4 regions of the Pseudomonas kielensis genome follow, and region 2 is predicted to be linked to each of the others. Evidence: riboswitches for the same ligand, from Rfam matches in the RefSeq annotation. Region 2 holds a riboswitch; each other region holds the start of a gene.
What was found. A riboswitch is a leader RNA that binds a small molecule or an ion and turns the genes downstream of it on or off. The one in region 2 is predicted to bind cobalamin.

Region 1 (2,193 bases), 570 kb from region 2:
GTACATGAAGCTGATCGGAATGCTCGATTCTCCTTATGTAAGACGTGTCGCCATCAGCCTCAAGACCCTGGACATCCCGTTCGAGCACGCCTCGATTTCGGTGTTCCGCGGTTTCGAGGCGTTCCAGGCGATCAACCCGGTGGTCAAGGCACCCACGCTGGTGCTGGACGACGGCGAAGTGCTGATGGATTCGACCCTGATCATCGACTACCTGCAAGCCCTGAGCAGCCCGGGCAAAAGCCTGATGCCGGCCTCCCTGGACCAGCGCCTGCGCGCCCTGCGGCTGATCGGCCTGGCATTGGCCGCGTGCGAGAAGTCGGTGCAGATCTACTACGAACGCAACCTGCGCCCCAGCGAGAAGCAACATGCGCCCTGGCTGGATCGGGTCAGCGGGCAGTTGCACGCGGCGTACTCGGCACTGGAACAGGAGCTGGCCAGGCAACCGCTGCCCATGGATGGCACCTTGCAACAGGACGGCATCACCCTCGCCGTGGCCTGGAGCTTCACCTTGCTGGTCGTGCCCGACCAGGTCGATGTCGCGCAGTTTCCACTGATCAGCGCATTTACCGCGTATGCCGAACAGCAGCCGGCGTTTGTCGAGACGCCGATGAGCTGAGGCCCCGCCTGATGCTTGCCGCTCCAGGCCTGCCCGCGATGGCCTTCCAGATATCGCCATCGCGGCCTAGGTATCTACACAACTGTGGTGCGACGTTGCTTCGGTGGGCCGACCAGGGTTTTAGAGGCCATCACGGGCAAGCCTTGTACCTAAAGCCCACCTGATTATTTGACGAACGGTCATCCGAGTGTTCAGATACCGCCCAGTTTCAGGTGCCTCATGCCGCCGTGCATGAGGTGAAACGGGAAACCGGTGCGCCCTTTTCAGGGTTAGTCCGGTGCTGCCCCCGCAACGGTAAGCGAGTGAAGCGTTCGACAGACCACTGGGCCCACGGGGCCTGGGAAGGTGAACGCTTCGAGCCTCGCAAGCCCGGAGACCGGCCTGGAATTTCTGTTTGGCAAACCTGCGGTGGGCGGGCATGGGCCGGTATTGGCGCGTGTCCGATACTTTCTCCTGCGTGCTTCTGCGAAGATTTTTTTCGAGAAGACCAAAAATGACTCAGATTCCAACTCCTTCCAGCCAGGACCCGCGTCCTGCGCGACTGTATGCCTGTGGCGCCCTGCTCTGCCTGATCAGCCCCCCCGCACTGGCCAACACCCCGGCCATGACCCTCGACCAGCAACTCGTCAGCGCACCGTCGGTGGAATCCACCACCGTGGCCGAAATGGCGCGTTTTGGCAGCAAGGTCGAGATCATCGACCGCGCCCAGATCGAGCGCGCCGGCCCCGATGCCGACATCACCCGCGTGCTGCAGATGTCGGTACCCGGCCTCTACGTCGCGCCGAAAAACGGCCCCTTCGACTACGCCAACTATTCGCTGCTGGGTGGGCGCAACGACGACACCCTGATCCTGCTCGATGGCGTGCGCCTGAACAATCGCCTGTACGGTGGGCTCTACCTCGACACCCTGCCGGCCAATGCCATTGAACGCATCGAAGTGCTCAAGGGCGGGCAAAGTCTGCTGTTCGGCACCCAGGCCGTGGCCGGGGTGATCAACATCGTGACCCGCAGCGCCCAGACCCGCGAGACCTCCGGTGAAGTCAACATGGGGCTGGACAGCTTCATGGGCCGCAGCGGCGACGCGCGCGCCGAGCAGATTGTCAGCAACGGCTTTGGCGACCTGGGCTTGCTGGCGTACGTCAGCCACAACGTCTCCGACGGCTACCAGCCATTTCGCAGCAGTGACATGCGCAGCACCGCCACCGACCGCAAGCGCGGCTACGAAGTCAGCACCTTCGGCGCCAAGGCCACCCAGGCCTTCGGCGACGATTCGCGCCTGGAACTGTTCTACCAGTACAGCGACGCCAATCTGGACTTCGCCCGCCCCACGGACAACCGCAACACCCGCAACGACCGGGTGCAACAGATCGCCACGGCCACCTTCGAACAGCAGGTCAATCAAGACCTGAGCTACTTCCTCAAAGGCCACGTCAACGACTGGGACACCCGCTACACCCGGGTCTATAACCTGGAAGGTGGCGGCACCCGGGTACTCAACCACAACGACTACTGGGGTTTCACCGACTGGGGCCTGCAGGCCGAGGGCAAGGCCGAATTGCCCGGTGGCCACGTGCTGG
Region 2 (2,193 bases):
TGGCGACCGATCATCCTCTTGCCGGCCGGAAAAACATCTACGCGCAGGACTTCAAGACGTACAACCTGGTGACGTACTCAACCGATCGCGCCAGTGGCTGGGAATATGACCGGTTTTTCGCTCCCGCCAGCATCCTGCCGCGCCGCATGATCACGGTGGAATTGATCGAAGCCATCGTCGAACTGGTTCGCTCAGGATACGGAATCAGCATATTGCAACGGGATCTGGTGAGCCCCAGCCTTGAGCGTGGGGAGCTGGCGTGGGCCGCCCTGAATGACGGCCTCGACATCGCCTGGAACGCCATAGTCCGCCCCTCGGAACGAGAGGACAGTGAGGTCAACAAAATGGTGAGGGAGCTTGATACCTGGATTAAAAATGCAGGAAAACCTGCATGCAGCTAATCCTTGGTCAGCCCGTGAATTTGAGCCACACCCGCGTTTAGCCAGGTCAAACATGCAGTCCTCGAGTGGCCGGCCGGGCGCAATCCTTTAGATAGGTTCGCCTCCAACCCCACAATCGACTACCATGCCGCCGCCGGTTTCCACATGGGAATAATAGGGAATCCGTGATGCGCGCTCCGCATCAAACGGAACTGCCCCCGCAACTGTAGGTGCCGAGCCTGCTCCTGAACTGCCACTGGGATGACCCGGGAAGGCTGGAGCACGCCATGACGCACCAGTCAGGAGACCTGCCGGCAACGCAACAATCACTAACCGGCGGGGTGTCCGGGAGGGGCATCCTTGCGCGTGCGTCACTTTGGTGATCGACCCCTGCCCGGTTTCTCGGCAGCGCTCGTTGATGTGTTTCCAGGCCCGACACCCTCGCTCCGTGTACGGTTCAAATGGAGATTGCATCATGCTGCTGCCCCGCGTTGTCGCCCTCGCCACGGGTCTGGGTCTTTGTTCTGTGGCCCAGGCTGCGCCGACTCAGTACCCACTGACGCTGCAAAACTGTGGCAGCACGCAGACCTTCGCCCACGCGCCGGCTCGGGCCGTGACGATTGGCCAGGCCGGCACCGAAATGCTGTTTGCCTTGGGGCTGGGCGACAAACTGGTCGGCACCTCCCTGTGGTTCAACGATGTGTTGCCCCAGTACCAGGCGCAAAACGCCGGGATCGAACGCCTGGCCGACAACGAGCCGAGTTTCGAGTCGGTGATTGGCAAGCGCCCGGAGCTGGTCGCCGTCGAGCTGGAGTGGGTGGTTGGCCCGCAAGGGGTGGTGGCTACCCGCGAGCAGTTTGATGAGCTGAAGATTGCGACCTACCTGATGCCCTCGGACTGCGAGTCCAAGGACAATCTGGTGGGAGCCGACGGGACTCGCCTGGCGCCGTTCCGGATCGACAGCATCTATCAGAGCATCACCCAACTGGCGCAGATCTTTGATGTCCAGGAGCGTGCGCAGCAGCTCAACGCGCAGCTCCAGGCCAGCCTGGCCAAGTCCGTGGCCACGGTGCAGAACAAGGACTTGAAGGACACCAGCGCGTTGGTCTGGTTCTCCAGTGCCAGCCTGGATATCGATCCCTATGTCGCCGGTCACAAGGGCATTCCCGACTTCATGCTCAATACCCTGGGCGTGCGCAACGTGGTGGAGTCCGACGAAGAGTGGCCAAGCGTCGGCTGGGAAACCATCGCCAAGGCTAACCCGACCTTCCTGGTCATCGCGCGCATGGATCGCCGGCGTTTTCCGGCCGACGACTATCAAAAGAAACTGAAATTCCTGCGCAGCGACCCGGTGACCCGCAACATGGACGCGGTGAAACACAACCGCATCATTGTCCTCGACGCCATGGCCCTGCAGGCCAGTGTGAGGATGTTCGAGGGCCTTGAAACCCTGGCGACCGCCCTCAACAGCTACGACCTGGCGCAATGACGGCGATGCTACTGCGCACCTCCGGGGCACTGGTGACCCTGCTGATCGCACTGATTGCCGGCGTGGCGATCGGCGAAACCCATATCGACCCCACGGTGGTGTTTCAGGTCCTGGCCAACAAACTCTGGGCCGCCGGTTACGCCCTGGCCCCCATCGACGAGGGCATCGTCTGGAACTACCGCCTGACCCGTGCGCTGGTGGCCGCGGCGTGCGGTGCGGGCCTGGCGACGTGCGGGGTGATCCTGCAATCGCTGCTGCGCAACCCATTGGCCGATCCCTACTTGTTGGGGATTTCCGCGGGGGCTTCGACAGGCGCGGTGCTGG
Region 3 (2,193 bases), 1.3 Mb from region 2:
CAGCTCACTGGCTTGCACCAGGCCCAGGTGCCGGCTCGGCAATTCAATCCCGGTCTCCCGGGACAGCGCGCCATACCAGCGCAGGCCTTCGGTCAGGCTGCCTTCCAGCAACTGGGCGTGGCGCAGGGTCCCCACCCGGTTGGCGAGCACGCCGGCAAACGGCAGGTCCGGCTGATACCGCGCCAGGCCCAATGCCAGCGCCCCAAAGGTCTGGGCCATGGCGGTGCCGTCGATCACTCCCAGCACCGGCACCCCGAAGTGGCGCGCCAGGTCGGCGCTGGACGGGGTGCCGTCGAACAACCCCATGACCCCTTCGATCAGGATCAGATCAGCCTCAGCGGCGGCTTCCCACAATAGCCGGCGACTTTCCTGCTCGCCGACCATCCACATGTCCAACTGATACACCGGCTGGCCACTGGCGCGCTCGAGAATCATCGGGTCGAGAAAATCCGGGCCGCACTTGAACACCCGGACCTTGCGCCCCTGATTGCGGTGCAAACGGGCCAGGGCGGCGGTGACGGTAGTCTTGCCTTGACCTGAGGCTGGCGCGGCGATCAGTACCGCCGGGCAAAAACGACTGCTGGTCATAAAACGATGCTCACAGCTCGACGCCTTTTTGCGCCTTGATCCCGGCCTGGAACGCATGCTTGATCACGCCCATTTCGGTGACGGTGTCAGCCAGCTCGATCATTTGCTCTTTGGCGCCGCGGCCGGTGACCACCACGTGCTGCATCGGCGGGCGGGCTTGCAGGTCGCTGAGCACCTGATCGAGATCGAGGTAGCCATGCTTGAGGGCGATGTTCAGCTCATCGAGCACCACCAGGCCGATCGCCGGGTCGCGCAGCAGTTCGCGGGACACCTGCCAGGCAGCCTCGGCCGCGGCGATATCGCGCTGGCGATCCTGGGTTTCCCAGGTGAACCCTTCGCCCATCACATGAAACCGCACCTGCTCCGGGAAGCGCCGGAAAAACAGCTCCTCACCCGTGCTGTTGCGGCCCTTGATGAACTGCACCACGCCGCACTGCATGCCATGGCCCATGGCGCGGGCGAGCATGCCGAACGCCGAGCTGCTCTTGCCTTTGCCATTGCCGGTCAGCACCAGCAGCAGACCACATTCGTTGGGCGAGTTGGCAATACGTTCATCGATCACGGCTTTTTTGCGCTGCATGCGCGCCAGGTGGCGTTCGTCACGATCAGGGGAATCAGTCATGGGGGGAGCTCTCCGTTGAGGCTGGATAACGGCGGGCAGGCATAGGAATAGACGGCAAGAAGCCTGGCATCGCCCACCGTGATGCCGCTGGATGGATCAGGCCGGTCTCCGGGCTCATGAGTGGCGCGCTGGCCGGACGACGCGCCTTCCCATATCGGACACCGATACAGTGGCTCAAAGCGTCGTTTTCACTCATTTACCGTTGCGGGGGCAGCGCCGGGATCGTCGCCCGTTCTGTCATAGAACGCGCGCTCACCGGCTTCCCTGTTTCACTCGATCGACCCTGGGGTCACCGAGCACCTGAAACAAGTCGCGAAGGTTAGTGGGTTGGGGGTGGAGCGTCAATTAAAGCCGGGTTTATCGGCACAGAGAAAACCGCCCGGCGCGATAAACCCCTGCCTGTCTTGTGCGAGGTCGAAAGCAGTGATATCAAATAGCCACACACCAATACGACAATAATAAGGGTGAGCAACATGCAAGGCATGATCATCAGTAACCCGAAGCTGGAATTCCTGCGCCCGGTACTGGAACGCTGGTTTACCTGCATCGACCGCTTCAACGCCGTGCGCGGCGACGGTGAAAGCCCCTACTGGTTCGATGAGCGTGCCAACCTGAGCCTGCTCTCGGCAGCCGCCTGGATGGCGGAAATGGTGACCCTGCAACACACCCCAACCCCCAAGCAGGTGGAGGAAGGCGATCGCAGTGGCCGTGCCGACCTATTGCTTGCCAACGCGCAACAGCGCGCCTACCTGCAAGCGAGCCAGCGCTGGCCGCGCCTCAACGCCCTCAACCTCAGTCAGGCGCTGCTCGACATTACGGCGGCAGCCAAAACCATCGCCTACTCCAACGAGCTGAAACTTGGCTGCCTGTTCGTGGCGCCCCACAAGCCGCAGCAAAGCGCCACGCCGGAAGAGTTACAGGACCTGATCGACGATCTGCAAAAGCAGCACTGCTGCGCTGTGGCCTGGTATTTCCCCTACGCC
Region 4 (2,193 bases), 820 kb from region 2:
AGGCCTGGACCAGCGGCTTGGGCAAGGCCAGGCCGGAGGTTTCGATGAGAATGTGGTCGAGGTCGCCGCGACGGGCCACCAGTTCACGCATCACCGGGAAGAACTCTTCCTGGACGGTGCAGCACAGGCAACCGTTGGCCAGTTCATAGACCCGGCCAGTGGCTTCTTCTTCGGTGCAACCGATGGTGCACTGCTTGAGGATGTCGCCGTCGATGCCCAGCTCGCCGAACTCGTTGACGATCACCGCAATGCGACGACCCTGGGCGTTGTCGAGCATGTGCCGCAGCAAGGTGGTTTTGCCCGAGCCGAGGAAGCCGGTAACGATGGTGACAGGGAGTTTGGCCAGTGTTTTCATCGGATGCCCTTTGGCAAGGTGGCGGGCATACGGGACGAGAAGCCGCAACGCGCTGGCGTGCGGAAAGCGTTCGCCACCGGATCACCCCGCCCGGTTGTAGTGAGAATCTGGTACGAGGCAGGTCTCCTGGCTGACGGTGGGCCGGTCTTTCGACTGGCGGCTCCTGCGCCTTCCCGCCGCTTGAGATCAAGCGTGCAGTGGCCTGGCAGAAACAGCACCGTTCACAGTTGCGGGGGCAGCCGCGGCATTGACCGCGTTCCCTTCTTAGCTTCGGCGCACGCGCCAAAGAACCTCGAACGCGCAAGGCTACGCATCGCATCGGGGCGGGTCAATGTCTAGTCGAGCCCATCGCGGGCAAGCCCGCTCCCACAGGAGTACTGGTGGGAGCGGGCTTGCCCGCGATGCAGGCGCATGGGCCCCAATTGAGAACCCATGCCAATTGACGCCCATCCCCCGGCCATGCTCTCCTACACACCTTGTTACGGGTGCCCTTCACAGGGTGAAACGGGAAACCGGTGAATCATGTGCTTTACTGCAAAGCCATGTCAGTCCGGTGCTGCCCCCGCAACGGTAAGCGAGCGAAGAGTCAGATCCACTGTGCCAGCTGTACGGCATGGGAAGGCGATTCTTGCAGGCGTGGCCATAGCCCGCCCCTCGTGAGCCCGGAGACCGGCCCGCAACACATAGCCAACAAACCCGCGGTGGGCGGGCGCTGTTCAAGTTTCTGCGTGCCCGGCTCGCGGAGGTTTGCATGCGCACGACTCACCCCTGACTGACCAGAGGCAAGCGCCATGTCGACCATCACCAGCACCCGCCACGCCACCGCCAGCACCACCACACTGGGCCAACGCCTCGTTGCCGCCATCGGCGCATCGATCCTGGGTGTGTGCCTGGTGTACTTCGCCGGGTTCTCCCATATCGAGGCCGTGCACAACGCCGCCCACGATACCCGCCACAGCGCCGCCTTCCCGTGCCACTGAGACCTGCCCAGATGATCAAGCGTATTGCACAAACCGCAGGTTTCAGTGGGCTGCTTGCCGCCCTGCTGCTGACGCTGCTGCAGAGTTTCTGGGTCTCCCCGTTGATTCTGCAGGCCGAGACTTACGAACAATCCGCACCTGCGGCGGTTGAGGTCCATGAACACGCCGCCGGTACCGCGGCCCACAGCCATGACGGCGAAGCCTGGGAACCGGAAGACGGCTGGCAGCGTGTGCTGTCGACCACGGGCGGCAACCTGGTGGTGGCCGTCGGCTTTGCCCTGATGCTGGCGGGCCTCTACACCCTGCGCGCGCCGACCCGCACGTCCCAGGGCCTGCTCTGGGGCCTGGCCGGTTATGCCACCTTCGTCCTGGCACCGACCCTCGGCCTGCCACCCGAGTTGCCGGGCACCGCCGCGGCCGACCTGGGCCAACGGCAAATGTGGTGGATCGGCACGGCAGCCTCGACCGCCGCCGGGATTGCCCTGATCGCGTTCGGCCGCAACTGGCTGCTCAAGCTGCTGGGCGTTGCCATCCTGGTGGTACCCCATGTGATCGGCGCCCCCCAACCGGCCGTGCATTCGATGCTGGCGCCGCAAGCGCTGGAAACGCAGTTCAAGATCGCGTCGCAACTGACCAACGTGGCTTTCTGGCTGGCCCTGGGCGTGCTCAGCGCCTGGTTGTTCCGCCGTAAAAGCGCGGGCCAGTTCCCGGCATGAGTGACCCCCGCGCAGCGCCGACCCTGGTGGTCGGCCTGGGCTGCCAGCGTGGCTGCCCGGCGAGCACGCTGCGCGCGTTACTCGATCAGGCCCTGCAAGCGCACCAGATCGAGCTGCACTCGATCAAGGCCCTGGCCAGCAT

Region 1: another riboswitch for cobalamin. It lies ahead of Q1W70_RS20495 (TonB-dependent receptor plug domain-containing protein); the one in region 2 lies ahead of Q1W70_RS23070 (ABC transporter substrate-binding protein).
Region 3: another riboswitch for cobalamin. It lies ahead of cobO (cob(I)yrinic acid a,c-diamide adenosyltransferase); the one in region 2 lies ahead of Q1W70_RS23070 (ABC transporter substrate-binding protein).
Region 4: another riboswitch for cobalamin. It lies ahead of Q1W70_RS26705 (CbtB domain-containing protein); the one in region 2 lies ahead of Q1W70_RS23070 (ABC transporter substrate-binding protein).

Annotation. Positions count from the first base shown of each region.
Region 1 covers NZ_CP130043.1:4,385,323-4,387,515, reverse strand. Annotated here, with positions in the region: gene Q1W70_RS20500 (glutathione S-transferase) at 5-616, shown strand; cobalamin riboswitch at 810-1,015, shown strand; gene Q1W70_RS20495 (TonB-dependent receptor plug domain-containing protein) at 1,221-2,193, shown strand, end outside.
Region 2 covers NZ_CP130043.1:4,950,975-4,953,167, reverse strand. Annotated here, with positions in the region: gene Q1W70_RS23075 (LysR family transcriptional regulator) at 1-401, shown strand, start outside; cobalamin riboswitch at 519-710, shown strand; gene Q1W70_RS23070 (ABC transporter substrate-binding protein) at 856-1,869, shown strand; gene Q1W70_RS23065 (FecCD family ABC transporter permease) at 1,866-2,193, shown strand, end outside.
Region 3 covers NZ_CP130043.1:3,695,940-3,698,132, reverse strand. Annotated here, with positions in the region: gene Q1W70_RS17310 (cobyrinic acid a,c-diamide synthase CobB) at 1-588, opposite strand, end outside; gene cobO (cob(I)yrinic acid a,c-diamide adenosyltransferase) at 599-1,210, opposite strand; cobalamin riboswitch at 1,293-1,529, opposite strand; gene Q1W70_RS17300 (hypothetical protein) at 1,684-2,193, shown strand, end outside.
Region 4 covers NZ_CP130043.1:5,767,753-5,769,945, forward strand. Annotated here, with positions in the region: gene cobW (cobalamin biosynthesis protein CobW) at 1-355, opposite strand, end outside; cobalamin riboswitch at 455-665, opposite strand; cobalamin riboswitch at 822-1,047, shown strand; gene Q1W70_RS26705 (CbtB domain-containing protein) at 1,147-1,335, shown strand; gene Q1W70_RS26710 (CbtA family protein) at 1,347-2,051, shown strand; gene Q1W70_RS26715 (cobalamin biosynthesis protein) at 2,048-2,193, shown strand, end outside.